Regions from separate parts of the Exiguobacterium sp. s95 genome, predicted to be linked through region 1. Evidence: riboswitches for the same ligand, from Rfam matches in the RefSeq annotation. Region 1 holds a riboswitch; the other holds the start of a gene.
The links. A riboswitch is a leader RNA that binds a small molecule or an ion and turns the genes downstream of it on or off. The one in region 1 is predicted to bind cyclic di-GMP.
Positions count from the first base shown of each region.

Region 2: it holds a riboswitch for cyclic di-GMP, as region 1 does, so the genes downstream of both, KNP99_RS12710 (hypothetical protein) here and KNP99_RS12180 (glycoside hydrolase family 191 protein) in region 1, are expected to answer to the same signal.

Region 1 is NZ_JACSMM010000008.1:40,291-56,193, reverse strand. Features, by position in the region: gene KNP99_RS12230 (lecithin retinol acyltransferase family protein) at 1-212, opposite strand, end outside; gene KNP99_RS12225 (transglutaminase domain-containing protein) at 435-983, opposite strand; gene KNP99_RS12220 (hypothetical protein) at 1,237-2,085, shown strand; gene KNP99_RS12215 (hypothetical protein) at 2,238-2,978, shown strand; gene galE (UDP-glucose 4-epimerase GalE) at 3,218-4,240, shown strand; gene pelG (exopolysaccharide Pel transporter PelG) at 4,305-5,765, opposite strand; gene pelF (GT4 family glycosyltransferase PelF) at 5,746-7,164, opposite strand; gene KNP99_RS12195 (DUF2194 domain-containing protein) at 7,161-8,999, opposite strand; gene KNP99_RS12190 (hypothetical protein) at 8,996-9,904, opposite strand; gene KNP99_RS12185 (hypothetical protein) at 9,901-11,127, opposite strand; cyclic di-GMP riboswitch class I at 11,207-11,291, shown strand; gene KNP99_RS12180 (glycoside hydrolase family 191 protein) at 11,399-12,190, shown strand; gene KNP99_RS12175 (hypothetical protein) at 12,622-15,036, opposite strand; gene KNP99_RS12170 (Ig-like domain-containing protein) at 15,235-15,903, opposite strand, start outside.
Region 2 is NZ_JACSMM010000009.1:16,707-32,609, forward strand. Features, by position in the region: gene KNP99_RS12690 (FecCD family ABC transporter permease) at 1-100, opposite strand, end outside; gene KNP99_RS12695 (iron-hydroxamate ABC transporter substrate-binding protein) at 171-1,082, opposite strand; gene KNP99_RS12700 (ABC transporter ATP-binding protein) at 1,087-1,878, opposite strand; gene KNP99_RS12705 (NAD(P)/FAD-dependent oxidoreductase) at 2,062-3,117, shown strand; gene KNP99_RS12710 (hypothetical protein) at 3,198-3,989, opposite strand; cyclic di-GMP riboswitch class I at 4,015-4,098, opposite strand; gene KNP99_RS12715 (DUF4305 domain-containing protein) at 4,522-4,755, opposite strand; gene KNP99_RS12720 (CPBP family intramembrane glutamic endopeptidase) at 4,777-5,469, opposite strand; gene groES (co-chaperone GroES) at 5,690-5,974, shown strand; gene groL (chaperonin GroEL) at 5,994-7,634, shown strand; gene KNP99_RS12735 (LysE/ArgO family amino acid transporter) at 7,772-8,392, shown strand; gene KNP99_RS12740 (hypothetical protein) at 8,576-9,172, shown strand; gene KNP99_RS12745 (GNAT family N-acetyltransferase) at 9,601-10,176, shown strand; gene KNP99_RS12750 (HEAT repeat domain-containing protein) at 10,163-11,101, shown strand; gene KNP99_RS12755 (LTA synthase family protein) at 11,343-13,142, opposite strand; gene KNP99_RS12760 (DUF2332 domain-containing protein) at 13,331-14,377, shown strand; gene wrbA (NAD(P)H:quinone oxidoreductase) at 14,517-15,119, shown strand; gene KNP99_RS12770 (HAMP domain-containing sensor histidine kinase) at 15,201-15,903, opposite strand, start outside.

The DNA of each region.
Region 1 (15,903 bases):
GTTAATTCGATGATTTTACCTTCACCGATATAAATACCAGAATGCTCAGCAGTAGATAGCTGACAATATACAAGTGATCCTATAGCTGGCTCTATTGTAAAGTTATTAGAACCATTTAAGGGTGATAAGGGGCGATGACGTGAGACTTTTTCGCTTGTCGCTAGTACGGTTGTAACTACACTTCTCAAAATTTTATTACTCAAACTCTTCATATTTCCTCCTAATTTATCGATTAGATTATAAAAATAAGAGAACGAAATCGAATTAATAGTTAATTATTATTGAAATAATCAATCCTATATTGCAACTTTTTTATAAGCCGAAATTCGATTTCTCCTAACATGCTCATTCCAAATCTCATCGCTTAGACGCCTAACTTATTTTACAATAAATTGAAAATTAAAATCTGTTATTTAATCATTTAGGTCAATTTTTCAAACATACCCCTTCAGTGTCTTCGGATACTTCTCGGCATTCCAGCTATGGTCTTTCCGTAACGTGTCGTCCGAGACGAGCAGGTAACCTTCCTGGATTTCATCCGGACGGTTCGGGATGGGATCGTTCCATGTCGTATCGAGGTGGTACCAGTTCCCTTTCAGCTTGACGAGGTTCCACGCATGTAACCCACCGCCTGCTTTACCTGAGATATACCGGACACCGACATCAGCTGCCTGCAGCAGCAGATACACAGTCAGTGAATAGCCTTCACAGACGCCCTCGCGGTTGAACAGGATTGAATACGGCGTATAGGCACTTTCCTTACTCTTGAGCTTATAGGCCGTATGTCGGACGATGTAGTTATTGATGTAACGGACCTTTTTGTAGTCGGACCAGTTCTTCGGAATTTTCCGGACGATTTGCTTGACCTTCTTTTCGACGCGGTCGGTCTGATTTTTCGACAAGGTATAGTCAAGCATCATCGTATACATGACGTAAGAACCGTAATCGAGCGTCCGCCCGTCGCTGTCCTTGTAAAGGCGCATCAAGTACGATTCGTTTCGTTTAAGCCCGATAGCGGACTTGGGAATTTAAATACGTGACCAGGGTTGTCACTTTTTTCTATGTTTGATTTAAAATCTAACGAACTCTATACATCAACCACATCCCGCAGTATTAAATCTAATAAATTGAAATAATACCTTTAATTGTATATTATGTAAACAAGAAAAAAAATGACGGTGCCTCATAGCATTCATCATATCACTATGGAATTGTACTTAAACAAGGAGGCATCATATGAAAAAATTGAAAAATGTTCCAACATTCAAAGAGATTTTAATGGAGAAGCGCAGAGAATTGATAGGTACTTCTCTTGTCGTCATCATCATTCTCATTCAAATAACTACGCAGCTCGTGAATTTTTTAAAGAAGGATGAGGTGCACGGTCTATATACATACACTTATACAATGAACGTCCAAGGAATCATTTTGTTAATCGCCCCTGCGACCGTCATCAGTCTATTGATAATCAAAGGTCTGTATATGGTTACGTCCAAATTCCCTCAACTGATGTCTATTAGACAACCACAGACTGCTTCTCCTCCCCTTATCGATAGTAATACTTCACTGCAAACCTTCACAGGCAATAGCGTGTTAGATGAAATGAAGCATATTAAATCCGTTATGGAGACGTTTAATGAATGCAACAATTATGTTCTGAATCTAATCAACTATAAAGTGTTTAAATCAAAAGTGTTTAATATCATTCTCGGTACACTGTTCTACGTTATCTGCTCCATATTGCTTCGTGTCCCGCCATTTTCTTACCTATTTGCGATGTTCGATCCCTCACTCATCCAGTGGGTAATTATTATTGCGACCGTTTTCGTGACGCTAAAGGGAAAAGACTTTTTGAATCAATTCTTAATCAAGAAACGTATAGCGAGAAATGAAGCAACCTTCAAGCAACGCAGCCATCTCCGAAACGAAGCAGCTAAATACTTGAGAGAACAACAGCTCGTTCCCGAACATTATCTCCATCTCGATGCTATCAACCAAATGATTGGCTATATGAGTAACAAGCGTGCTCTTACCGTACGAAAAGCTATCAATTTGTATGAGAACGATGAACACGTTAAACAATAAAAAAGCATTCTTCGTGAAATGCAGATCGTCGAACGAATGTCTCGCGTTCGTACGATTATCGTAAAGAAAGAATGATTCGCTCCCATTGCATATAAATCTTCACGCCTAATAAAACGAAGTTATTCAAAAAATATTTGAAAGAGAGTGATTTTATGTTGAGAGAAAGTAGAATCTTCGAACCGGAACGACTTGAGTATCAAAAACTGTTTAACTACGCAGGTTACTATCCAATGGGGACGTTCTTACCAGCCGACAATCAAAGATTGCATCAGACATTAGTTCAAATGATTCCTACTCCAACGACACATTTAATGTATGATACGTTACGCGAGAATTTTGGCTATGTTCCTTTTGAAGAAACTTATCGGAAAGACCAAACCGTCTACACCCTATCTGGAGTAGGTGCTCGAGAAGTCATCCAACGCTTTTATGGATCGACTACGCAAATTACGAATATGGCTGCAGAATTCCTAGATACTACTGGAATCCTTCTCCCGCATCATACGATTCAACTAGTCGAGTTATCGGATGATGATCAATTCTTCTACTACGTCTTAACAGGAGGAAAGGGACCGATTGAAGCCAAAACAGACGAATTGTTCAATGCTAAGAAATTATTACGCCAAGCGGACGACATCTTACCATTTCGCATCGAAAATCACGGTTTGACCGTCGATACGATGTCCGTCGTAGAATTAGCACTCGCTATGGCGAATGATGTATTCAATCGAAAATGGACAGAAGCAGATCCCCTCCATGCTCACGAACTTTTTGCAATTGACTCCGATCAGATGATCGATTTAAAGGAAAGTAAAAAATGGCAATCACTACATGAATTTGAAGACTGGACAAAAGCAAAACGTATTGGCGTCGTATTACGTATTCAAGCTTGATTACTGACATTGTTAGCATTCCTTTCATCTTCTTAACATTCTTATTTCGCAACTTAAACGTTAGGATGAATTTGTGGGTACTAGCAAGCCGTTTTCTTTTTTCGCAAAAGGAATACAGAACTGTGTATGTTTCCGTCGCATAAGTCTGTATTACTATTCAATACATATATTTACCTCTACAATAAATCCATTTGTCATGCTATGCTTATCCAATAATTGTAACAAAAAGGAGAATCTTTATGGAAATCTTAGTAACAGGAGGCGCCGGTTATATCGGTAGCCACACGTGTCTTGAACTGCTCCAAGCAGGATATGAAGTCGTCGTCATCGACAACTTGAGCAACAGTCAGAAAATCGCCCTCGACCGGATCGAGCAGCTCGCGGGAAGATCGGTCACGTTTTATGAAAACGACGTGATGGACATGAACGCGCTCGAACAAATCTTTACGCAGCATGACATCGAAGCCGTCATCCACTTCGCCGGTTTGAAAGCGGTCGGTGAGTCTGTCGCCTTACCGCTGTCGTACTATAAGAATAATCTCGTCAGTTCACTCGTCTTGTTTGAGGTCATGGCGCGACACAACGTCAAAAAACTCGTCTTCAGTTCATCCGCGACCGTCTACGGTGTGCCGGAAACGACACCGATTGACGAGTCGGCGCCACGCTCGACGACGAATCCGTACGGCGCGACGAAATTGATGATTGAACAGATGCTCGAAGACGTCGCGGCGTCCGACACGGACTGGGAGATTTCCCTGTTACGGTACTTCAATCCGATTGGTGCCGATATCAGTGGATTGATCGGGGAAGACCCGAACGGCATCCCGAACAACTTGATGCCGTACGTCACGCAAGTCGCAGCCGGACGTTTGGATGAACTCAGTGTCTACGGACAGGATTACGAGACGCCGGACGGGACCGGGATTCGCGATTACATCCACGTCGTCGATCTCGCAAAAGGACACCTCAAAGCACTTGAGTATAAGCACCAAGGTATCGAAGCGTTCAACTTAGGAACAGGGACCGGCTCAAGCGTCCTCGACTTAGTGACGACGTTCGAGTCAGCGACCGGCATCGACGTCAAACGCAAGTTCGTCGACCGTCGTCCGGGTGACGTCGCCGCCTGTTATGCGGATGCGTCAAAAGCCGAACGCCTCCTCGGCTGGAAAGCTGAAAAAACGTTATATGACATGTGCCAGGATGCTTGGCGCTGGCAGTCACAAAACCCGGAAGGCTATCCGCGTGAAATGAACCGCCGCTGATGACCGTCCACAAAAAAGCCTGAATCCGAGTAGCGAGATGCTACTTCGATTCAGGCTTTTTTTGTTAGGCCGAGCGCCGGTTCAACCGTTCCCCGACGCGGGTGAAGCGGGTTGACCGCTGGCGCGGCTCATAGCGGCAAAACGTATGGTAATCGATCTCATTGACGTACTGAATCAAGCGGATCAAGGCGTAGGCGAATGTCACCGTCGACCCTAATGCGAAGCTCAGACCGAATCCGTCATATCCGAACGGTGCTAACGCAACCGCGAAGACGCCGTTGACGGCGAAGAACAGCAGTGACGTGATACAGGCACCGCGCTGATCTTCGAAATAGAGCAACAGCAGCGTCAGGACGAGGACCATCGCGTTCGAGAAAGCACCGATCGTCGTCATCTGGAAGATGCTGATCGTCTCCTTCGACAAGGCGAGACTACTGAGCAAGGTCGAGGCAAAAATCAGGACGAACAACGTGAACAGTCCCTGGTTGCGGACGAGCCGCTGGAGCTCTTGCCGTAAGATCAGCAACATCGCCCCCTTAGCCTTGTTGATTTGCTGGAGCGTCCCGCCCTCATTGACGTAACCGTAAAAGACACGGTAGCGCTCATAGAAACGGGTCTCGACGGAGATGACGAAGATCGTCATCGTCGGGATGACCGTCAAGTACGAGAGGAAGATCGCCGTATCGTAGACGGGGTGATACCGGAACGTCCCGAGATGGACGGCTCCGCCTTCCGAGAACCAAATCACCCAGTTGCTGACCCAGACGCCGATGTTGTAGAGGAAGCTCGTCCAAAACAATGCCGGATGCCGGTCGAAGTAACTGAGGTAACTAAACGGATCTTTCGTCTCCCGGTTCGGGAACGTCAACAACATCGCCGTGAACAGACCGAACAACGTCACGAGCATCCCGAGCGTAAAGCCTGCCGTCAACGCCATGCTCGTCGCGAACGGTGCCGTCAAGTACGGCATTAAGAAGCGGTCGATCAAGAGGACAGAGATGATCGACACTGCCGCCCCCCCTAAAAAGCTGTAGGCGACGGCTTGATAAAACTTCGCCGCACTCAGGAATAAGAACTGCACCCAAATCAGGTTGATCGTCAAAAAGAGAATCAAAATCAACAAGTTCGACAGGAACGGCAACTCGGAGAACGTCAGGAAAACCACGTAGAAGACGGCGGCAATCGCGATCGTCATCTTCGTCATCCCGATGAACGTCGGGAAGATTTCCTTGTAGCGCTTCTCATAAAAACAATCGGCGAGGTAGCGCGTGACGACGAGCTGCTGAATCCCGAGGATGACTTGCGAAAAGATGAAGCAGTAAGAAATCGTTAAGTTGAACGTCGTCCGTTCCTCGAACGAAGCGATCGATAAGTATGTCGTCAACCACTGCGTCAAGGCAATCGTGACGATGACGATCAACCAGGGACCGGATGTGACGAGCCCTGCGAAGGCGTACGCCTTCAGACGTGCTGAAAAATAATCTTCCTGGAACAGCTTTTGGAGCTTAAACCCGATGCCCGCCATATGCCAGCCCCCTCTCTTCATAAAGTGCCACATACTCGGCGATGAACTGGTGTGTCTGATAGTATTTCAAGGCCCGTTTCTTGCCGTTCTCCCCGAGTTTTTTCGCATCCGCACGATGCGTAGCGAACCAGGCACAGCGCTCGGCAATCCGTCCGGGATTGACCGGCGGGACGACGAACCCGGCTGGTCCGTAAGGGTCGTCTTCGCGTCCGTTAATCAATTCCGAGCAAGCCCCGACATCGGTCACGATCCACGGGACACCGGCTGCCATGCCTTCGAGGACGGCGAGCGGTTGCCCTTCCGAGATGCTCGTCAACAAGCAGACGTCAAACGTCGGCAAGTAGGCGGCGATGTCGACCTTGCCGGCGAGCGTCACATACGGATCAAGTTCGAACTGTTCGATCAACTGTTGGCACTCGGTCGCATATTCCTCGTCCTCGTCGAGCGGTCCCATGATCGTTAGCTCGAACGCGACGTCCATCTCTTGCAGGACCTTCGCCGCATGAATCATCGTCTTGATGTCCTTGATTGGGACGACGCGGACGATGGCACCAATCTTCAGGATTGGTCCCTTCTCGACGACCGGTAAACTCGACAGACGGACGGCATCGATACCGTTCGGGATGATCCGCAGCTTCGCCGCTGGTGCCCCGAGTTCCTGTTGCAGTTCACCGTTGCGGTCGAACAGCGTGATGACGTCATCCGCTTCCTGATAAGCTTCCGCCGACAAATGGTGGAAGAAGCGAATCCAGTGCGCCCGGTATTCGACCGGGATCCACGTCGCTTGTAACAGTTCCTCTTCCCGCTCCCGCGAGTAGATGCCGTGCTCCGTCAAGATGTACGGCACGCCTTGGCGTTGTTTGATCGCACTCGCGACGAGTCCGGCATATCCGGTCGACGCCGAGTGAATCAAGTCGACTTGCGGTAACTCCGCCTGCAGTAACTCGAGGACCGGCGTATACATACTCCGCCACATCCAGAGGTAATCGATAAATGAGCCGGATTGTTTTTCCGTCTCATAACTCGTCTTGACGAGTTCGAAGAAGAGCCGGCTCGCGAAGAAGTGCTCCGACGTCCCGACCGCTTGTTCGAAGATCGGGAAGACCGGGGCTTCGACGTGTTGGAACGTCATCCATTGTTGAATCAACCGCCCTTGTTCTGCCGACAGGACGTGCTTCGGTTTCGGACGGTCGTATTTGAGATCGAGTGATAAGTTCGTCACACCCATCACATTGTCCGGTAAGTTGTATTTATAATCCGCTTCCGTCAGTTGCGTCGGTGTGATGGCGATGATTTCAAACTGATGCATCGGCATCTGCTGGATCACCATGTGGACCCAGCTCGCGACACCACCGCTGACGTAGGGATAGCTGCCTTCGACGACTAAACCAATCTTCATTCTGTTCCCTCCTCGATCGGTAGCGTGACCGTTGCTTTCGTCAACGTGACTTGATACAACGTCTCGCCTGCAAGCGCGCGGACCGTCCCGAAATCGAACGTCCCTGTCTTGAGGTGTTGACCCGGAGCGACACGGACGAGCATGACCGATGGCTTCAACATGTTCGTCCCGTTGATTTCAATCGTCTTGTCCGTATAGGTGACGTTGATGTCCGACTGTTGGTACTGGACGTATTTTTCATACGCTTCGTACTGGGTCAAGCTCTCGAGGTACGGATACATCGTCTTGACGTCGCGGAACATCTCTTCCATCGTCTTCTCCATCTCTGCCCAGCCCTTCCCTTTCGACCGGTCTTCGTCTAGCACGTCATCCGGGTGGATGAAGTGGGTAAACATTCCGAAGTTCGCGATGGCGTCCGCCATGACGAACGTATCGTTTGCCGTTTCGTTGTAGCCGCTCGAAATACGCGGGAAGTTATACAGATTTTGATGGACAGGATCCGGTCCGAACTCCTGGATATAGCTACCCATCGAGGGATCACCCGAGTAGAGTGAGGCGACGATCAACTTGTCTTTAAAGACATTGTTGAGTGCTGTCAAACCGGTCTCATTGATGATGTTCGACGGCGGGACATAACTTTGAATCGACTCGTTCGGGAAGTAATAGTCGTGCGTCCCGATGACTTTCTTTAATGCTTCCTCCATTTGATCACGGTTGTTCCACGGGATATAACCGAGGTTCGGGTCAAGCGTCTCACCGGCGACGACGAGTGGCTGGTGATTAAAGCCGTGCAGTCCGATTTCGCCACCCATCTTCAGCAGACCCCGCCCATAGTTGAGCATCGGGGTGCGGATTTTCTCCGACAAGTCTTCCGTCGTCTCTTCCGTCGTATTCTTATAGCTGCCGATGATGAACCCGGTATAGGTAACATCTTGTTCGTCGGCGATTCGTTTCATGTCACGCCACCAGATTTCTTTAAAGAACTCCTTGATCGTCCGGTTATAAGTCTTCTCGATTGCGGCGTTCGTATTCCCGGGGACCGGTGACGGGAAGTCATCAAGATGCGTCACTTTGATCGCCGCCTGTTGACTGACGAATGACGGGAACAATAACGATAACGTCTGGAGCATTAAACCGCGTGAGTTTTTCTCAGCGAGCGATGTCGTGTTCCAGAACAGGACTGTTCCCTTGCCGTACGGTGATGTCCAAAGAATCGGTTCACCGGACGCCGTGATTTTGACGTCCGCTTGCGGTAGCAGCTCGACGTCGGCAATACTGTGGGCGAACAAGTTTGACGAGTCAGGCAAATCGACGAAACCAGGGAAGATTTCTTCCTTGAAGGTCAACCCGTTGATGCCGTCTTTGAAATCACCGAACTGTTTCACCCCGACGAGCTCCGCCCAGTCTTGATTGATGAAACGTCCCGCGATATAGAGTCGTCCGCCGTCTTCAACGAATTGACGAATCGTCTCATACGGCCAGTCGCGCGAATGCTCGCCGGACAGGACAAGCACTGTCCGCTCGGACGGCTCCAATTGCTCGATTTCTTTGATTGAGATATTCGTATACGGGACTTTCGCGTACTTCAGTGCATATTTAAAGTTCGTCAAGACACTTTTTGAGAGCTCGCCTTTATCCTGATGGATATAGACTTGTAACGGTTCTCCGTCCATCTGTCCCTCCTTGCCCGACATCGTCTGAAACGTCTTTTGTTGCGTCTCCTCGGTCGGAATCAGGCGATGTCCATAATCAAGACGTAACAACTGGACGACGCCGATCGTGACGAGCAGAATCGCGAAGACGGCGACGACGTAGGTCGTGATCGATTTTTTCATAGTTCCACTCCTTCCAGCCGGTCCAAAATGTAGCGTTTGTCGTCCGGAATGTCGTCCGGTGCGACGTGTGTTTTTAGTTGTGTCACGAGCGGGGCCAACTTCGTCCAGTCCCCTCTCGTGAAGTGATATTCGATTGCCAGCAGGTAGCCGTCCGCTTGCTCCGGGTAGTGCATGATCAAGCGTTCATAGTAGCCGAGTCCGTCCGCGACGTCGCCTTTTGCGAGTGCGAGCTTGCCGCACGCCTTCAAGCACGTCGCGTCCGTCGGATACTGAATCCGCATGTCTTGTAAATACGATCCGAACCGATCAAAGATCCGTTTTTGCATGCTGTCGTCGAGCAGTCCACTTTCGATGAAGGCTTCGAAGGCGTCAATCAAGTGGTAATACGTCGTGACATGCCCCGGATTAAGTTGTTCCTCGCGACTTTTAATCGTCGCTTCGTACCGGTCATATAACGTATTGCGGACCGTCGCGGCGTAGTGGACCGTCTCCGAGTCGGCATGGTCGAGCCCGAACTGGAGATACTTCCCGGAGTCGGCAATCGATGTCGTCGTCAAGCGGACGATCGATTGTTTCCGTTCCTTCGCGTCCATCGCCATCGCTTCGCCCATCGGCACCAAGTCGATGTTGTCGGCCGCCTGTTGTTGCAGTCCTTCCAGGTTGACGACGTCGAACTCGATGTAGTCATCGTAGTCGAGCAACGTCTTGTCTGACGCGTATCGTCTTGCGATCAGCCAACTGACGAGACCGAACAGTTCACCGAGCAACGGGACGAAATAACAGATCAGGGCGATCCACTTGACGAGACCGCGCTGTGCCAGGTCCATCCGTGCCGTGATCAGTTTCGTGACGAGAAAGACGATGACGGCATGAATCAGAAAAAATAACAGGACGAAGAAAATCATCCAAGATTCCCTCCTTTTCGTGCGAACAACTCTTTAATCCGTTGCTTGAATCCTTCAGCGTTCTCTTGCGGTGTTCCCGGTAAGAGGAAGTGGAGCATTTGATTCGTCTCGTCATAGCCGATGATGTCGATTTCCCGCATCGACTGGCGTAGGATTAATTCCATTTCAATCAACGACAGCCGGACCTGTTCGACCGGCAAGACGACCGTACTGTACGGCTGATCGTACTGTTCAGCTCGGTGTTGTTGGAGTGCGACTTTTTTATTGAATGGCTCGATTTGATAAATCCGTGTCCCTTCAATCAAATCACCACGCGACGCATTCCATTCCATCGTTAACGCTTTTTCGATTCGTGTCCCGGTCCAGTCGAGAATCAACTGCATGATGTTCATCTCGTAACTCGTCAGGCGGTTGAAGTCGATCGCCTGAATGACGACAACTTCCTGAATCTTCCCGTCGTAGCGGATTGGTGCGATCAGTAACGGGACGTCCGTCTCGTCCATCGTCCGGATTGAAATCGCATTCGTCTTGAACATCCGTTGATAGATGCCGGTCGACGGATCGATGAATAGTGTTTGCGGCAAGACCTCTTTCTCACCGAACCGGACGTGGAGTCGTAACGTCCGTTTGGACGCATCGACGTGATAGATGGCAAGATTCTCTGCCTTGAACGAACGTTTCAAGACATCGACGAGGCGATCGCGGACGATGTCGGCCGCCGTTTGGTCGAGCTCGAGTCCGACTTGGTAGATTTTCGTTAATGTATGATCCGAGTCGAGGACCTTCTTTTGCATTGTCGACTGCGACAGTCGGAGCTTTTCGACCGTCTCGAGCAAGTGGTTGTTTTCTTCGACGACTTCTTCGTGGCGGAGCCGTAACGATAAATAACGTTCCTGGAACGAGGTGCTGAAAATCCCGCAGACCATCGCGACGAGGAAGTGGAAGATGATCCAGCTCAGTTCCGTCCGGTCGTATAAAAATAAGAGAATGTCTGATCCTTCGACCGACAGGAAAAACAGGTGGTACAGCATCGTCATCGTGAAACTGACGAACGCTCCGAGCAGACCATAGCGGAGGGCAAACAATAAAATATAAAAGATTAACGGATCAATCGCCCAATTCGAGACCGAAAGGCTAAACATATAGTCAAAGAAACCGATAAGTAAAATACTAGCTAGCATTTCTATCCATTTGACTGTATTTCTATGCTGTGTGTAAATCATGGCACACTCTCCTTAAAATAGTTATTTACATTTTTGTTAGCAGTGGTAAGATTTAGTCAAACAGGCAATTACAACTAAATATCGAGAAGGGCAAACTTACTGAAAAGTAAGGGCGCAAAGACATGGGTCGTCGATCTTCGGATACCGATCGCCAGTCTGCAATGCCGCAGCCGCTCTCTGATAAAAAATCAGGAGGCTACTAACCATGGGTATTATCTCACTCAAACGCGTGACGTCTTTTTTGTGCATTCTTTTTTTAGGAGTGTTACTAATGACACCAATCACGGGCAAAGCTCAATCAACGAATCCACTCGATTCCGTCAGCTCGTATAAGGTCTACTACGATGCACCGACGAAATCAAAAATCAAGAAGATGCAAAAGTACGATGTCATGATCATCGAACCGGTCTTCTACTCGGCGAAACAAATCGCAGAAATTCAAAAGTACGGCACGAAAGTCTACGGCTACATCAACACGATGGAAGCCGACAACTGGAACACAGACTTGATGGCGCAATTAAAGGAATCAGATTTCTTCCACCGTGATGGACAACGTGTCCACTACGCGGAGTGGGATTCATACTTAATGGACATCAACTCGAAGCATTACCAAGCGGTCCTCATGCAAGAAGTCGAAAAGCAGGTCGTCAATAAAGGACTCGACGGTGTCTTCTTGGATACAGTCGGCGACATCGACAACGAACATGCCGACCAACCAAAGATTCTTGAGCAGCAGCAAGTCGCGATGACGAACTTCTTAAAGAGCGTCAAGACGAAACATGCGGACCTCTCATTGATTCAAAACTGGGGCTTCGGGACATTAAAATACCATACGTACCCGTACATCGATGGCATCATGTGGGAAAGCTTCAACTACTCGACGGTCGCAAAAGACCAATGGTCAAAAGACCGGATGGCAGATCTTCAGGAGTTGAACGAAGAAGAAGACATCAAGACATTGACGATTTCTTCTAAGCAAGGTGCGAAAAGTGCGAAGTACGCGAAAAAGAATGGGTTCATTCACTTAAAATCAAACAAGACGCTGAATTACAATAAATTCTAAACCACTTGAATATAATCTCATAACCGATTACTCAATTCCAATTCTGAGTGCTTCTGCATGACACAATTATACAGGATGCACAAAACAAAACCGGTCACTTTTCAGAGGCAGGTCAACGAATTGAAACATCGAACGCAAAAAGAGGTCCAGGCGATGGTTATCGCTTGGACCTCTTCTTGTGTAAAAAACAAACAATAGTTTAGATGAACTAACTCGATCTATTATTTTTGAGCAAATGAAAATAGTATTAGTACACCCTTAAACAAACATTTTTTTGAACCTCGCCCGTTCCTTCTTAATGCGCTTTACACGACCGAGTTCATTCCTGAGTATTTTCCAGAACTTAAAATCGCTACACCGTGTGTTGAGATATGTCTATTGATTAAATATATCTTGAGAACATCAATTGACGACTTAATAAAGAATCTAAATTATTTTTTACTGGTCAATACTTTTTCTGTCAGCGTCTTCTTATCATCAACATCATTTTTTAAGATGACTTTAATTGTCTTCGTTCCTTTTTTAATAGGTGATTTTAACTTAACTTTAAACGTCCCACTTGATGAGGGTTTGACAACGTATTTTTTATCATTGGCAAGCAACTCAAATGATTTTTTGACGGAAATTTTCCCGTGGATTTCTTTATCTCCGATATACACTTTTTTCAATTGAACCTTTGGAAAAGCTGTACTCGTCACCTTAAAGGTCGACCACAACGAAGTCTGTTGACTGACGTTTGTGGCACGAACCATAATTTTGTTGATCGCGTTCTCTTTGTAAGTAGTTTGTTTTTTAGGAGTGTAAATAAAGCTTAGATATTTTACAGGTGAAACTACCTTTTCTGTAATCAACTTATTGTTCGAAAAATATTTAATTTCGATTTTCTTCAATCGATCATCTGAGAGTAAATTGAATGCGGGATCTGAGTCTGCGATATATTTCGATGCTAGTTGAATGCGAGGTGATGTACTATCTCCAATGGTTTGATAATAGTAGTCCTTTTTTAAGCCGTCCTCACTCGTTATCGTTGAATCGATACTTGCACTGTAATCAATTCTAAAAGCTTGTTTTTGATTTAGACTGATTTGAAAGTTTCCTTTTCCATCTGCTTTTGCTTCGTAGTTTCTAGGCATAATATAAGAGGATTCATAGTTTCTGAAGACTGAGAAGTTAATCTTAACTTTAGCAAACGGATCTGTTCGTCCAACCAAAGTTAATGCATTACTTTGTTTCAAATCATACTTCGGTTTCACGATACGTTTGAATATCCCTTTTATAGCACGTGAATTCGGATCGTTTTGTTTTTTAAATAACGTTAACGTATAGTGATCACCGTCTTGGATTTCTGTGACATTAATGCTTTTCAGTTCCTGCATCCACCGATCAAACGTCAATTGTTTTAAATCCCATTCTCCGTTAGGTTTTTCAATCAACAACTCCGCTTGTAAATGCGCATCTTTTTCATACATGGGATTAAAAATAACCAATTCACCGTTTTGAACTTTTAACACTGGCTCAGGAATTTTTCGCTCATCGTCTACATTAATGGATTTGATTAGGTGATAGTTGCCATTCTTCCTTTTTAGGAATACTTGATAGCTCAGATTATATGCATTTGGGAGCTTTAGCTTAATTTCACCTGTCGCATCCGAATTAAAGTTTATCGACAGGCCGTTACTTGCTTCGATTTTGAATTCTTTGTTCGAAAGAGTCGTACCATTTAATTCTGCATTGTTAGAAGACAAGGATTGCGATAATGAAAATGGAAAGGCATCTGTATTGAAATCGGTATCGAAAAATACGGATACAGCTGGTTTTCCTTTTGGGATGACTGTTAATTGATGTGTCGGGTCTTCTGAAATAGCAAGAGAACATGTAAACATGCCCGATGTATCGGGTGATGAACAGGTTTGTTTGTCCAATTGAACTTGCGCATCACTATAGGTTTTCCCAATGACTGTATTACTTCTGACGTCATGTGAGAAATAGACTGCCTTCTCTTTACTAGGTATGAATGAGGAGATTTGAATCGTTTGGTTGAACAAGGGAACGGGTGATTGCGCATCTTGTATAGTAAAAGAGGTTCCCTCCTCTAACTCATAAGAGGACAATGGAATATGAATATCAATGTTTCCGTCTGCTTCTAGTTCAATATCTTGTTTGGTATTCCCCTCTTTATCTACTATTTTTAAATGTCCATAGGGCCAAGCCGTTCCTTTTAATCGTGACCCTTCAACATCAAACGAGTTGATCTTTAATGATTCAGTTTCGTTCACTTGCTTCACAACAAGTTTACTTTTTTCACCAAATTCATGTGAATCATCTTGTCCAAAAAATTTCAATTCGTTTGACTTATTTTTTGGAACCAATAACGAACCTAATCCAGAATAAGTTTTACCCTCGTAAATCACGTATATCCTGTACGAAGAATGGCTTACGAAAATAAATTGGTTGTCTTGAATTCCTAGGTACGAAGGTGGAACGATGCTATTCGTATTTAAATCGTCTGTATTGAAATCCGTAGCGAGCTGTACAGTCGTCTTTTGTTCAAATCCATCTTTGTCTTTCTGAAATAAAACGACGGATTCGTTTCCTACTGGTTGTTTAAGTTTAAGAGAGAACTCCCCCTTCGTATTACTTTTCACTGTAAAAAGTTGATGATTGAACTGAAGATGTGCTTCATCATTCGGTTGAATTTTTCCATAAATCACCTGATCTTTTTGTTCAAATGGAAGAAGAGAGAATTGAGACTCCGCTGCATTCACTTTGGTTTGCAGACAAAATAGGACAATACAGATTCCTAACAGGAGAGTTACATTCTTTATTGCTTTATTAAAATTACACATACTATGATTCCCCCAGAATTAAATTAAAAATACTCTGTTAATATGCTAAAATTTTTTTCGATTTCTATGGTCTTAAAGCCAACCAATTTTTAATTATATTTTTCTATAATTTCATTCGACAGACACCATCTAAATTTCAAGAAATGAAAAGATAGTGCTCCTTTTTAGAAGGAGTCACTATCTTTTTGAACATCACATTTACTTCACTGTGATTTTAATTTTCACACTAGTATTGTTTCCTGCTTTATCCTTTACTGTATACGTTAAGGCATATATGCCCTTACGTTTTGTGTTGACACTTCCTTTTACTTTGATGGATTTCGTCAACGAACCGTCGACATTATCTTTTGCTGTGACGCCTGTCTTCGGATTGAAGGTCGATTTGTACTTAATCGTTTTTGATTTCGCTCCTGTAATGACTGGTTTCACGTTATCTTTGACCGTGATTTTACGAACCAGAGTCGCCGTGTTTCCTGAACGGTCCACGACTTTATAAGTCAAAGTATACGCGCCGACCTTCTTCAGATTGACACTGCCTGACACTTGAATCCTCTTCGTCAAGTCTCCGTCGATGTTATCTTTCGCAGTGATGCCTTTTTTCGAATCAAACGTACTATTCAGATTGATCGACTGATTCGTCACACCTGACAGAACCGGTTTAACCGTATCTTTGACCGTAATGCGCCGAATCATCTTCGCTTCATTCCCTGCCCGGTCTTTTACGCTGTACGTCAGACTGTAAAGTCCAGGTTTCTTACTGTCGAATGTCCCGGCAATTAAGATGGACTTGGTGAGGTCTCCGTCCGTTTCATCCGTTGCCGTGATATTGCGTTTTGTATCAAAGACTATCCCTGCTTCAAGCGTCAC
Region 2 (15,903 bases), on a different contig from region 1:
TGTCGGCGGCACCGAACGTCATCGAGATCCAGAACATGACGACGAACAGGAGTAAACCGAACGTGATTTTCAGTCCGAACGGGAATCGACCGGATGACATAGTTATCGTCTCACTTTCATTAGATAGTCAAAAAGGAGGGACCGAAAAATCGGTTCCCTCCTTATTTTTGTTACGCGCCAAGGAAACTTTTCTTGAAGAACTCGAGCTGACGTTCGAGCGTCAATGGATCATTGAAGTAAAATTCTTTCGAATCGACTTCGAAGACGTGGTTGTTTTTAACAGCAGGAATATTTTTGTATGTGTCTGTTTCTGTAAACGAGTTATCTGCTTCTGCCGTCTTACTGAAGATGAGGTAATCCCCTGCATATTCAGGTAAGACTTCCGGTGATAGCGCGTAATAGCCGTCTTTTAAGGCCATTTCCGTAACTTTTTCCGGCATCTTCAATTTCATTTCCTGGTAGAGGATTTCTGTACCACGTCCCCAGTTGTCGCCGAAGACGTAAAGCTGTTTATCGAAGCTTTCGATGACAGAGACCGTCGCATCGTCACCGATTTTAGCTTTAATCTCTGTTCCGGCGTCCGCTGCGCGTGTTTGGAAGTCTTTGACCCAATCGCGTGCTTCTTGTTCTTTATTGAGCAATTTACCGATTTCGATATGTTGTGTCAAATAGTCAACTTTGCCGTACGTGTACGTGACGGTTGGAGCGATTTCTTTAAATTTATCGATGTTTTTCGTTGTATTGTAGCCGATGATGAGATCGGGTTCGAGTTCGATGACTTTTTCGACGTTTTCTTCTGATACTTCCTGGACGTCTTTCAAATCAAACTTCGGATTCGATTTTGACCACGAATCGACACCGACGAGTGGGACGTCGAGTGCCATGACGTTTCCGGCGAAACCGGCAAGGACGACGACGCGTTTCGGATCAGCCGGGACTTCGACGTCACCTTCTTCCGATTTATAGGTGATCGTTTCTTTTTTCGTATCGGAAGACGTATCTTCTGTTTTATCTGTATTGCCGCAGGCGGCGATGACGAGTGCTAAGAGTAATAAAATCGGTAAGAGTACTAGTTTCTTCATGTGGTTAATCTCCCTTGATTAAGTTGTAAGTGACACACATCGGCTTATTCGTCCGTGGATCACGACCGATTTCGGCATCGATATGAAATACTTCTTTTAAGACGTCATGCGAAATGACTTCCTCGCACGTTCCGGCTTTGACGACTTCGCCTTCTTTCATCGCGATGATGTAGTCGGCGAAACGGGCGGCCTGATTTAAATCATGTAACACCATGACGATCGTCCGGCCTTCCGTCCGGTTGAGATGCTCGAGCAGCTCGAGGACTTCGAGCTGGTGGGCGAGATCAAGGTAAGTCGTCGGCTCATCGAGGAAGATGATATCCGTCTCCTGCGCCAGCGCCATCGCAATCCAGACGCGTTGCCGTTGACCACCGGACAAGGCGTCGACCGGACGGTGTTTGAATGCCGTCGTATCCGTTGCCTCTAACGCCCAGTCAATGATCTCGTAATCATGTTTCGTTAAACGACCAAATCCTTTTTGATAAGGAAAACGACCGTATGAGACGAGCTCTGCGACCGTTAGACCGCTTGCACTTTCCGGTGTCTGAGGCAGGATCGCCATTTTCCGGGCAAGCAGCTTTGTACTTTCCTTCGCAATATCGAGACCGTCAAGCAGGGCACGACCAGACTGATGGGGGATGATCCGGGTCATCGCTTTCAATAAGGTCGATTTACCGCAACCATTCGCACCGATGATTGTCGTGATTTGCCGATCCGGAATCTGAACCGTCAAGTCTTTGACGATGGTACGATCTCCGTATCCGATACTGATTTCTTCTGTTGCTAGACGTACCATACGCAGAGGCTCCTTCTCGTTTAAAGCTGTTTTCATTGATAATGATTATCACTATCGTCTCCCTAACCATACCAGTCTCATAAAAACGCTGTCAACATTTTTTCTTGTCTTCAAGAGATGTTCACGTTATCATTGGGAATGAGAATGATAATCAGTCGTAGTCGAGAGCGAGGAGTGAGTGAGATGGAACAGCAGGAATTGTTTGATGTAACGGTAATTGGTGGAGGCCCGGCCGGGTTATACTCGACTTTCTATAGCGGATTACGCGGGATGAAGACGAAAATCATTGAATACCAGGCAGAGCTTGGTGGCAAGATTCATGTTTATCCGGAGAAGATGATTTGGGATGTCGGGGGACAGCCACCCATTACCGGAGCGAAGCTGATCGAGCAACTCGTCGAACAAGGCTTAACGTTTAATCCGTCCGTGCACCTGAATGAAAAAATCATTTCAATCGCAAAAGACGTCTTCGGAAACTTCGTCCTCGAAGCGGAGTCGGGAGAAATTCATTATTCGAAGACAGTCATCGTCGCTGTCGGCGGCGGGATACTCAATCCCCAAAAACTGAAGATTGAAGGGGCCGAACGGTACGAAGTGTCGAACTTGAACTATACCGTCAAATCGATTGAGCGGTTTAAAGATAAGACGGTCCTGATTTCAGGTGGCGGTAACTCAGCGATCGACTGGGCGAACGAGCTCGAACCGATTGCGAAAAAAGTTTACGTCACATACCGGAAAGACTGTTTCACAGGTCACGAGGCACAAGTCGACCAACTCGTCCGAAGCTCAGCCGTCTGTCTCCTCAACACGACGATTCATAAGTTGATCGCAAGCGACGATCACCACCGGATTGCGTCCGTCGAATTGATTGATTGTGCGACGGACGTGACAAACATCGTTGACGTCGATGAAGTCATCATCAACCATGGCTACGAACGGGAAGCAGAGTTGCTCGCGAACTCGGAACTCGACATCAAACAAGTCGACGACTTTTACATCGCCGGTAACGCGTCGAGCGAATCAAGTGTACCGGGATTGTATGCAGCAGGAGATATTTTGACGCATGACGGCAAGGTGAACTTGATTTCGGGTACATTCCAGGACGCGGCAAACGCCGTCAACCGGGCGAAGCAGTTCATTGAACCGGATGCTGCCAAAGTCGCGATGGTCTCATCCCACAATGAAGTTTTCAAAAAACGGAACCGTGAATTGATTCAAGAAATGGTCAACGAAAAGTAAAAAAACACCTGTCTTAAAGATCGCCCCTCGTCACATGGACGTCGGTCGTCTTTAGAGCAGGTGTTTTTTTTGTTTAAGGATTAATCTTCATCTTCATCTTCATGCTCGTCGTCCGAGTCATCATCTGAATCATCATCTTCGTCCTGACCTTGATCATCGTCTTGCTCGTCTTCTTCAACGTGACGGTGCTCTGATTTCGTTTCTTCGTGATCGAAGTACTCGAGTTCAATCTCCAACTCGTAAGAACCAGAGAGAGCGAATAAGCTGACGAGTTGTGCCCGTAATTCCTCTTCCGTCATCTTCGGATGTGACTCGATGAACTGAATCAATTGGCGGACACGGGTTTCATCGACCGTTGCGTCATTCGTTTTGACACGCAGCTGACTCTTCTTCTTTTTAAACTGGTATTTAATCTGACTTTGCGTCGTCTCTGTCGCGAGAGCAATCTTCATTTTTTTCAGCATATCTTCATAGCGGTGACCGGCCTTGTTGCGTTCTTTGCCATCGAGAATTCCATCACCATCAGAATCCCGTTTATATGGTTTTGTCCCAAGCTCGAGTTCGATGTCGTTAGTTAAGCCATCACGGTCCGTATCTTCATGTGCGTCGCTGATCTTATCGCGGTCGCTGTCTTTCTTCCGTGGATTGAGTTTGAGCTTATATTCGGTGTAGTTGCTTAAGCCGTCATGATCCGTATCTTGCTGCGCAAGTTTTTTCCCTTTAAGCTTGTACTTCTTTTCCCAGCTGTCATGGATTCCGTTCTTGTTGCGGTCATGCTTCGATGTTTTACTCTTGGCATCGATTGAGCCGAGCGGCGTCAGCATCAACGCATAAGCAAGACCGGCAGTAACGACATAATTGATTTTTTTCATGTGAACGTAGTCTCCTTTTGTGAACTTCGGTAACTGGCAAGCATAGCTTGAAGCGGTAGCCCCTATAGTTTTGCGTCACCACATTTCTGTGGGTTTGCCCGTTCGATTCCGGTGAAGAACCGTATCTTCAGTATAAGTGATTTGTTTCTATGGATAGATAAGGGTTTTTGATAATGAGTCAGTAAAATATATGTTCCATTCGCGGGGGTAACATTCGAAAGAGCGGTTTTTCGAAACGAGTTTTTTTCCCGTGCTTTCCTCGGGCGAGGCGTAAGCCGTTGCTTCTTGATTCTAGCGAACAAGAAGCAGGGTCTTACTTGCCTCTGACAGCGCAAGTGGTCTTGCGCTTTTTCCCGTAGGAGTCACGAGAAGTAACTCTTTTTTGTCACTTCGATTATTTCGAAACGGGAACAAGCTGACGATAGCGCGTCTAAAAAACTGTTCGCCTGATTTTCCATAAGGATACAGTGAGCAAGAGACAAAAAAATCCGCCCTTTCACGAACTGAATCGGTCAAGAGGCGGACAGGTTACTTATTCTTTATCATTTTTTTTGTTTTGTTCCTTCTCAATCATCTTCTTCGCAGCCATCCGGAAGCGGAAAATCAAGTAAAGACGGTAAAAGTCGATCGCTGCGAACAGTGTCAACAGAATCGTCCAAAAGTTAAAGACGGTTCCTGCCTCGATCGAGTTGCTGTACGCGAGGTACATGAAGAGAATACCGAACAGGGCATAAAATAATGCCATGAAGTTTGAGCCTTGGCGCATGAAAACACTACCTTTCCTAAGTTAAGTCATTGCATAGAGTGCGAGTACGACAATTCCGTTATTGAAAACGTGAATCGCAATCGGTGCTATGATGCGGCGCGTTTTGACGAAGACGAGTGAGAAAACAAAACTCATTGCGACATAAATCAAAAACTTGTTGTCTCCGTGGATGAACCCGAAGATAACACCACTGAGAACGAAGCTGAAGACGAAGTTCAGTTTTGTCGACAAGTTCCCGAACATAATGTGGCGGAATAAAAATTCTTCCATGATCGGTCCGAGTAAGACGACCATCAGCTGTAAAATCGGGATGACTTGGATTGCTTTCATGATGTCATCCGTATTTTGTGATTTCGCGACGTTTTCGAGTCCACCAGACATCCAGGCATCAAGAAGGTTGACGCTAATCAGTAAGGCGTAAAGCAACACGATTCCGATCCCAATCCACTTTAATGTGTCGATCGGATCCGTCTGATTGCCCTCTGCTTTCCACTTCTGCCAGTCAGGACGAAGACAGAAGAACGAGACGATGACGGCAACGGTAAAGCCAATCGCAAGCCACCAGCCGAGGACACCCGGAATTTGGCTTTTTGAGAGAAAGCTCGGGAATGTTGCCGGTACGAGCTGGACGATCAAATAAATCACAATCGGAATGATGTGACGGATTTGCCACTTATCAGCCATGTTGAACGGCAGATTGACGGAATTTTTCATCGGTCGGGACACAACTCCTTTGTATTGAAGGTACTGTCCCGATTGTAACAAACAAACAGGCCGGGCGCACGAATGGTGATGGTTCAAAGATGGCGATTTCGGGAAAACGGATAAGGGTTCAGGGTTGAATTTCGATTGAAAACCGTTTAAGATAAAAATATGTTAGCACTCCATTAAAGTGAGTGCTAAAAAACAGTCATTTTCAAGGAGGATGTTTCGCATGTTAAAACCACTTGGTGATCGCATCGTGATCGAAGTCGTTAAAAAAGAAGAAACAACACTCGGAGGAATCGTTCTTCCTGGGTCAGCGAAAGAAAAGCCACAAGAGGGTAAAGTCATCGCTGTCGGTACAGGCCGTGTGACAGAGCAGGGTGTACGTGTACCACTTGAAGTGAACGTCGGCGACCATGTCATCTACGCACAGTATGCCGGGTCAGAAGTCAAAGTCGATGGCAATGAATACTTAATCTTACGCGAAAGCGATATTTTAGCAGTAGCACAATAATAAAAGGGGGATTTCAGTCATGGCAAAAGATATCTTATTCAGTGAAGAAGCACGCCGCGCGATGCTCCGCGGTGTCGACGCATTAGCAGACGCAGTCAAAGTGACGATCGGACCAAAAGGACGCAACGTCGTCCTCGAACGTAAATTCGGTTCACCACTCATCACGAACGATGGTGTGACGATCGCAAAAGAAATCGAACTCGAAGACCACTTTGAAAATATGGGTGCGAAACTCGTCGCAGAAGTTGCGTCGAAAACGAACGAAATCGCAGGGGATGGTACGACAACAGCGACAGTCCTCGCACAAGCGATGATCCGTGAAGGACTCAAAAACGTCACAGCGGGTGCGAACCCGATGGTCATCCGTAAAGGAATCGAAAAAGCGGTCCGCCGTGCCGTCGAAGAGCTCCACGCCATCGCAAAACCGATCGAAGGCAAAGAAGCGATCGCACAAGTTGCGGCGATTTCAGCTGCTGACGAAGAAGTCGGTCAATTGATCGCAGAAGCAATGGAACGTGTCGGTCAGGACGGTGTCATCACGATCGAAGAGTCACGCGGCTTCACGACAGAACTCGACGTCGTTGAAGGGATGCAGTTCGACCGTGGATACGCGTCACCATACATGATCACGGATTCCGACAAGATGGAAGCGGTGCTTGAGAACCCGTACATCTTAGTCACAGATAAAAAAATCTCGAACATCCAGGAAATCTTGCCGGTCCTCGAGCAAGTCGTCCAACAAAATAAACCGCTCTTAATCATCGCGGAAGACGTCGAAGGCGAAGCACTCGCGACACTCGTCGTCAACAAACTCCGTGGTACGTTCAACGCGGTTGCGGTGAAAGCACCAGGCTTCGGTGACCGCCGTAAAGCGATGCTCGAAGACATCTCGATCGTCACAGGGGCAGAGTTGATCACAGAAGAGCTCGGTCTTGATTTGAAAGAAACACAAATCATGCAACTCGGCCGTGCGTCGAAAGTCGTCGTCTCAAAAGACAACACGACGATCGTCGAAGGACACGGACACAGTGATTCAATCGAAGCACGTGTCGGCGCCATCCGTGCGCAAATCGAAGAAACGTCAAGCGACTTCGACCGTGAAAAACTGCAAGAGCGTCTTGCGAAACTCGCGGGCGGCGTAGCTGTCGTCAAAGTCGGAGCAGCAACAGAAACGGAACTGAAAGAACGCAAGCTCCGGATTGAAGATGCACTGAATGCGACACGTGCAGCCGTCGAAGAAGGAATCGTTGCCGGTGGGGGAACAGCCTTTATTCACGTGACGAAAGCCGTCGAATCGATTCTTGCTGTCTCAACAGGCGACGAAGCGACAGGCGTCAACATCGTCCTTCGTGCGCTCGAAGCACCACTCCGTCAAATCGCGGAAAACGCCGGTCAAGAAGGTTCAGTCATCGTCGAGCGTCTCAAACATGAAGCGCAAGGCATGGGCTACAACGCCGCGACAGACGAGTACGTTGACATGATTGAAGCGGGAATCGTCGACCCGGCGAAAGTGACGCGTTCAGCACTTCAAAACGCAGCGTCTGTTTCAGCGATGTTCCTGACGACGGAAGCCGTCATCGCCGATAAACCAGAACCAGCCGGATCTGCTCCTGCAATGCCTGATATGGGCGGCATGGGTGGAATGGGCGGCATGATGTAAGACATTTCATCTTTAAGTACCGAATCCTAGCAAATAGGGTTCGGTACTTTTTATTTGCAATAGTATACTTAATATTTGAAAGAACTACATAAACAGTATGTATCATTTTTTTAGGTGAGAAGAGAGGAGGCCATCAAGTGAATGAAATTTTAAAGGGGATGTTGACGTCAGGTACGCTCATTGTAGCAATCGGAGCTCAAAATGCGTTTGTTCTAAAACAAGGTTTATTGAAAAACAATATTTTCTGGGTAGTCCTAGTATGTTTCTTATGCGATGTGTTACTGATGTGTACCGGCGTACTAGGAGTCGGTACTGCTATTAAAAATAATACTTTTGCGAATGTCGGTCTTGCGATTGTCGGAGGACTATTTCTGCTCTTATACGGATTCAAATCTTTGCGTAATGCGTTGTCTTCATCAAGTGCAATCGACATTTCAACTGATGCCAAAATTATCCCTATTCACAAGACGATCTTACTCACATTAGCGATTACACTTTTAAATCCACATGTATATTTAGATACAGTCGTCGTGATAGGGGGAATAGCTGGGACTTTGACATTGGATCAAAAAGTTAATTTCTTAATCGGGGCCTTGATTGCATCGTTTGTATGGTTTTTGGGTCTGGGTTATGGGGCGAGATGGCTAATTCCTGTATTTAAAAAACCAATAGCATGGAAGGTTTTAGATTTTGGAATAGGTTGCTTGATGTTTTGGCTCTCGTATCAATTGATTCAGTTTGCGCTAGAAACTCTCTGAAAATTGATATTTTATCGACTACTTTTAACAAGTATAATGATTTAATACTTCTATTTAAAAATACTTTAGAATAGAAAAGTGAAACTTATTTTGATTTTTTTATGTATAGAGTTTAAAGGTTGAAAAATAAACTGTTTAATTACTTTAATGGTATAAATACTAATTTTATTAAAGGTGGATTATATGGCGAAAATTGAAATTACATCAATTGTTGAAGGCGGGAAAAAAGTTGGAAAGTTAATTAAAGATAATCAAAAAGAGATCTTAGCTGGGATGGGTGTAGCCAAAACGGGAATCAAATTATTAAAAGAGAATACGGGAAATAAAAAAGAAAATCAAATAATAAAAAAGAAGTTATCTTATAGAGAACAAATGTATAAGAAGTACGAGAATGAAATACTGCCAAAATTAGATAGTCAAAATCGACTTGAACTTTTTCAATACATAGACGACATCGAACAATATGTTCAACAATTAAAAGAAGAAGAAAAAAGAGAAAATAAACTTAAAAAGCCTTTATACGAGAAAAAAATAAAAAAATGGGACTCTCTTTTAATGCAAATTCGAAACAAAATGAGTACTAAAGATTATCTTGAATTCATTAAAATTTACAACGATCCACATTATCAAAGTAATTATTTCAAAGGGTTTGAAGGGCATGTTGAGAAATTTAAAACGTATATTGGTACTAAAGAAAATGATGCTTTCCTAAAGTATTTGGAAAAAACAACTGGTCGAGACATTGAAAAAATCAAAAAAGACTTCATGATAATAGAGTGAATTTTAAGAAATATAACCAGTTCCTGCAGGGGATACATATGATCAATCGATTCGAGGAAGAACTAGTAATCGTTCAGCTCCATACCGATTTTTTCTTTTTCGAATAATCTTTTTGGCTGAATAAGTACTTAAAATCGATGTTCTTGTAGATATCATTTTGATTTCAGAACCCTTTTTTAGACGCATGCATCGTTGTCATTCTGTAAAAATTTTGCTTCAAGTTTGGCATCTGATTCATATAGGTCGATTCATATTTTTAAGGGTTTATCTTGATAACCTCCTAAGGTTAAAAATATAAGTATTGAAGTTTTCCACCTATTGCAAATTGCAATGATTACATGATTTTTAAGTACTTCTGTCTTTCTTTATGTGCCAAAAAAAGATTAATTTTAAGAAATTATAAGACAGGTTGTGAAAGGTGGAAATCTATGAAGAAAAACGCAGAAATCACAATTCAACCTTTAACGGAACAATCCATAACTATCATCAACGACACAAATGAATCGTTCCCTATCATTGGTAAAGTCCTTCCTCGTTTTTCTGATGGCATTTGGTCTTACGAAGAACAGTTATACGATACCCTATCAGAAATCCGTTTCCCGGATGACACACTGGATTGGTCTACTTATATCGACAGCAGTGAAAAAATTGTTTTGTTAGCTTTTCATGAGAACGAATGCATTGGGCAAATCCGTCTCGTCAAAGACTGGAATCGTTTAGCCTACATTGAAAATATCGCTGTCCGAAGCAGTTTTCGGAAAAGTGGCGTCGGCCATTTGTTGCTTGAAGCAGCCGAAACCTGGGCGAAGGAACAGTCGTTGATCGGCTTATCGCTTGAAGCGCAAAACGATAATTTGATTGCCTGCCGTTTTTATGCCAAAGAAGGATTTGTGCTTGGTGGGGTAGATACGCTGAAACAGTCTGCTAATCCGGAAATTGATATCACGTTGTACTGGTATAAACTGTTTGAGAAGACTAAAGGAACTGCCGATGAACAAAGATGAATTGATCGCATTAGCGGGGCAGATGTCGATTGATGAATATGTGTACGATGAAGAATGGGGTTATTCTACGAGTGAAGGGCCGCCGTCTGACTTGGCTTATGAAACAGCACGGCGTTTTCAGGATATTCAAATGCTTCCTGTGTTAATGGACCTGCTTGAACAGACTAAGCGACTAGAAATGAAACAGTATTACTACTTTATGCTTGGGACAATTGGGATGAATACAGGTGACGTACGTGTTGCTGATTTTCTGTTAGAACGGCTGGCGCAAGAGACGAAGCCGACACTAATTGTCAGCATCCTCGATGAACCGGCGAAACAGGAACGGGTACATGACGCGACGGATATCATCCAGTATGTCGAGGATTCCCGTTCGGCTATTCGAAATTCGGCGATTGATGCACTCGGCTCCTGTCGGGGGGCTTTAGCAGAAGAGGCGTTAATTCGATTTATTACGACCTCCACCGATTCGTTTGAGATCATGAGTGCGAATTTTGTGTTGGCAACGATCGGGACGGAGCGGGTGATTCCGCATCTGTTACCGCTCCTCGATCATCCGAAAGGTGATGTCCGGCACTCGGCACTCAATGCCATCAGTGAACTAGGAGACGACTCGTTCCTGCCAATGTTTATAAAAGGTTTGGAGGATCGGTCGGTCGACGTCAAAGCATATGCGTTGCTCGGAATTGCGAAACACGGGGATGCATCCTCCATTCAGCCGGTCGTCAAACGGCTGAAGACTATGTTGAAGCGAAAGCGGCAGATTCAAAGCGACGATGGTCTGGTTGCACTGCGTTTTTTGAATCGCTATCGACAATCGGATAAGACGATTCCGGTGTTGTTTGACTGGATCATCACGAAAAGATGGGATGTCCTGTTTGACGAGGAACGACAGTGGTTGAATAAATATCGGACATCTCACTAAATGATCCGTTCAAGATGGATTGACTAAAGCACATAAAAAGAGGAGCCGGATGTTGAGTCCTGCTCCTCCTTTAGTGTTGCAGAAATCATTTGAATCACGCGACTCCTGCAGGAAAAAGCGCAAGGTGACTTGCGCTGTCAGAGACAAACAAGACCCGCTTTCCTGTCCAGAGAGGACAGGAAAACTGGCTTGTGTCTCGCCTGAGGAAAGCGCGTGAAGAAAAAGTGATTTCTTAATTCGTTTATTGTTCCAAGCCGTTCTTCTCAATGATGGCATCCGATAGGCGTAAATCCTTCCGGACATCCGCTTGTTTTTTACATAAATCAAGGTCGACTTCGCTTGTCGTCGAGACGTCATAACAGACACCGTTGCCGGCTTTTTCCGTTAAGTCCGCTTCATAATAATAGTTTTGATAACGGAACGAACCATCACGGAACGCCGTCACGTTCGGTTCATCATCGACGAGCGAGTTGCCCATCATGTAGGATGACTCGAGGTTGAGCAAGTCGACGATCGTCGGAGCGATATCGATTTGTCCGCCGTTTTCTTTGATGATCTTTCCGTCCTGTTGATTCGGTTTCTTGATGAACAGCGGAACTTGCCGGTCAAGTTCGAACAGGTCGACCGGGTTGTCGATTCCGGCTTTCTCCCGCAGTTCGCTGCCTTCGTTCGTCAAGCCGCTGTCGTGGTCACCGTAAAAGATCACGAGGGTATCATCCCACATGTTTTTCGCTTTCAATTCGTCAATCATCAGTCCGACGCCTTGATCGACATAATGAACGGTCTGGTAATACCGTTTCAGCATCGGATCGTCGTACCCTGTTAAGTCGAGTTCGCGTTCGTCTTTTGGAATCTCATACGGCGTATGACTCGTCAAGGCGACGAGGAACGAGAAGAACGGCTCTTGTAACGTCTCCATATGTTCGATCGACTTCGTCAAAAACTGTTTATCATTTAAGGCCATTCCGATTTCTTTGTTGTCCGGATAATCTTTATTACTGAAAAAGTGATTGAATCCGAGGTTGTCGTAAACTTTGTCCCGGTTCCAAAACCCTTTGTCGTAGGCGTGCATTGCGGCTGTGTCATAGCCGCTGTCTTTTAACAGTTGCGGTAAGGCGCCGAACTCATTGTCCGGGAAACGGGTGTAGACCGAGCCCGACTTCAACGGGTACAGCGACGTATTCGTAATGAATTCCGCATCCGACGTCCGTCCTTCGTGCGTTTGGTGATAAAACGACTCGAAGTAGAGCGACTCCTGTTTGAGTTCGTTTAAGTGCGGCGTCAGCTCCTGCCCGTTAATCATCTGTCCGATGACGGACCCTTGGAAGGATTCCAGCTGGACCATGATGATGTTCGGTGTGTTGACAGCACCAGCCGTTTCATCCGATGCGGATTGTTCGAGCCGTCGCCGCTCCGCTTCCGTCAATGATTCGTCCGGACTGATGGCCCGCGTGATTCCACCGGCGAGATCGACACCGTGATATCCCCAAAACCCGAGCTGGTAATAGTCCCGCATGTCGGAGATCGACTGGTCGAGCCGCTGCTCCTGTTTGACGACGGCATAGGTGAGCGGTGCTGCGAACAGCACGATGCCGGCGAGAAAAGCGGCAACCGCCGAACGACGTTGTTGTCGCTTCGCAACAGTAAACCGTTTCTTCCGTAAGAAGATTAAAACGAGTCCGAAGATGATGCTATCTGCGAACAGGAAAAAATCGGTCGGGACGATCAGTGCCATGAAACCACTGCCGACATCACTCATCTGCAGCATTTGCGACATCAGGGAAACGGACAGTAAATCGTCAAAGTAGCGGTAATACCAAAGATCTGAGACTAACAGGAAACTATGTAGCACTAACAGACCAAGCCAAATCCAGCGCCGTTTCTTCCACTGGATGAGCAAGGTCCAGCTCGATAACAGCAACATCCCGGCCAGGTTCAACAGGACGAGCTTAAATGAAACTTCTGTGTTCGTATAAAAGCTGAAGAGTGAAAATTTCAGCATACCTAACAGTAAATAAAATGCGTAACCGAATCCGATCATCAAAGCCAACCTCCTTGTCTGTATCATCGTTGTATGATGCTATTTACCCTATAACAAAAGCGAAGGAACATCACGATGTGCTAAAAATTGTGAAATGGTATATTCGTTTATTTTATAAAATATAAAAAAGGGGTTTGGAATAATTTGGTGAATTTATTCAAAAGAACGATTTAGTAGGGGGAATAGCGATGACGAACAAAGAATTAGCGGTACGGTTTCAGACGTTCGCGGAACGCGAGTGTAAGGACTCGAGCCCTTTTTATGAGTACTTATCCCGTCACGTCGCGTGTGACACAGCGATCTTGACAATATGCCAACAGGCACGGGACGGACAACCGGTACCGAACCTCTTGTTTGGTGCCGTCCATTATCTGTTACTAAAAGGGGTCGAGCATCCGTTAGCCCGGTATTATCCGAGTGTGACGACGGACGCCGCACCGTTCGATGAGTCATTTCCGGCTTTTCAGGATTTTTGCCGGGTCTACGAAACGGAATTGATTGAGTTGCTGACGACGCGTCTCGTCCAAACGAACGAAGTCCGGCGCTGTACCTATCTCTATCCGGTCTTCGGGATGATTCATCAAGCCGAACAGCGTCCGCTCGCGTTACTTGAGATCGGTACGAGTGCCGGTCTGCAGTTGCTGTTCGACCAGTACGCATATGACTACGGAACGGGGGAGACGTTCGGAAATCCGGCGTCGCGTCTTCGTTTGACGTCGACGATTGAAGGTGAGCATGTCCCACCGCTTGCACGGACAGCACCACCGATTGCCGAGCGAATCGGGCTTGACTTGAACACCGTTGATTTGACGGATGACGACGAACGATTATGGTTAAAGGCCTTGATTTGGACGGAACACCGTGAGCGGCTTGAACTGTTTGAACAGGCGGCACGTTACGTCGCCGAACATCCACTCGAACTGATTGAAGGGGATGGGATTCAACTCCTTGAACCATGTGCCGAGCGAATTCCGACAGCGCATATCCTCTGTATTTTCCATACCCATGTCGCAAACCAGTTACCGCTTGCACTGAAAAAAGAACTGCTCCACGTCGTCGAGCGGATTGGACAAACGCGTGACGTCTATCACCTGTACAATAACGTTCAGGACCGTTATTTGCACCTTGATCTGTACCGGGACGGGGCACTCCAGGAACAGACGATTGCTGAAACGGACGGGCACGGACGTTGGTTCAAATGGTTGTTGCCGACTGCATCCGTTCTTCCGAACTAAGAAAAAAAGAGAAGCAGGCATCGAAGTTCAGTCACAAAAAATCTTAGGATCAAGATAAAGGCGTTTTTTTACAGACAAAATGGGAAAAGATAACCTGTACATCCATTGTCCGTCACTGTCGTAGAAAAGGAGCGATTCCATGTCTAATGTGAAATTAGCAGTCATTTACTACAGTTCGACCGGTACCAATCATCAACTCGCCACGTGGGCGAAAGAGGCAGGGGAAGCTGCCGGAGCAGAAGTCCGCCTTGCAAAAGTTAAAGAAACCGCACCGGCGGAAGCGATTGCCTCGAATCCACTTTGGCAAAAACATACGGACGCGACACGTGACGTCGAAGAAGCAACCGTCGACTTACTCGACTGGGCGGACGCAATCATCTTTAGTGTGCCGACGCGTTATGGACATGTCCCGGGTCAATTCCAACAATTCCTTGATACGACGGGAGGACTTTGGGGACAAGGAAAACTTGTCGATAAAGTCGTCAGTGCAATGTCTTCTGCACAAAACCCGCATGGTGGTCAGGAAACGACCGTCCTTGCCGTCTATGCGACGATGTTCCACTGGGGTGCAATCGTTGCGGCACCTGGCTATTCGGATCCGGTGCTGTTTGCAGCAGGAGGGAACCCGTACGGAACGACGGTCACCGTCGACCAGGAAGGGAAGATGGTTGAGTCAGTTGAACCTGCCGTCCGTCATCAAGCAAAACGGACAGTCGAAGTGGCGAGCCGTCTCCTGAAGTAAGAGCGCAAATTCAAGCAATCAAAAAAGGACGATCGATAGCGTTTATCGATTGTCCTTTTTGTATGAAGTGTGTAGTTGAAATCAAGCATTCGGATGGCGCAATGGCAAGTCGACGGTGAAAGTCGATCCTTCACCTTCGATGGATTCGACGTGGATTTCACCGTCATGAGCACGGGCGATTTCGCGACAAATCGATAGACCCAGTCCAGTCCCGCCGATTTTGCGTGTATCCGAGTTATCGACCCGGTAGAATTTTTGGAATAATTCACCCATCGCAGAAGTCGGAATCCCGATTCCGTGGTCACGAATCGCGACGGAAGCCTGCGTATCGCGAACCGCTAATTCGATATCGATGGCTCCGCCGGCCGGTGAATATTTGATGGCATTGTTGATTAGGTTCCCGAACAATTGACGGATTTTTTTCGCATCGCCTTCGATTAACAGATGCGTTACATCGTGTGAGACGGTAATCACATGAGTCGTCGAAGAGAGACCGTGGAATTGTTTCAGGTCTTCAATCAGTTCGACTAAATCAAACGATTCAAACTCATATTCCTGACGGTCTGCTTCCATCCGTTGTAAATCCAGGAAATCGTTAATCAGTAGAGATAAGCGTTTTGTCTCTGAGTGAACGGCTTCGAGGTAAGTCTTTTGCCGCTTCGGTGACAGCTCACGTTCAATCATCAATTCGGTAAATCCGTAAATCGATGACAAGGGTGTCCGTAATTCGTGCGAAATCGTTGAAACGAGTTCATTTTTTAAACGATCGATTTCGACTTCGTTC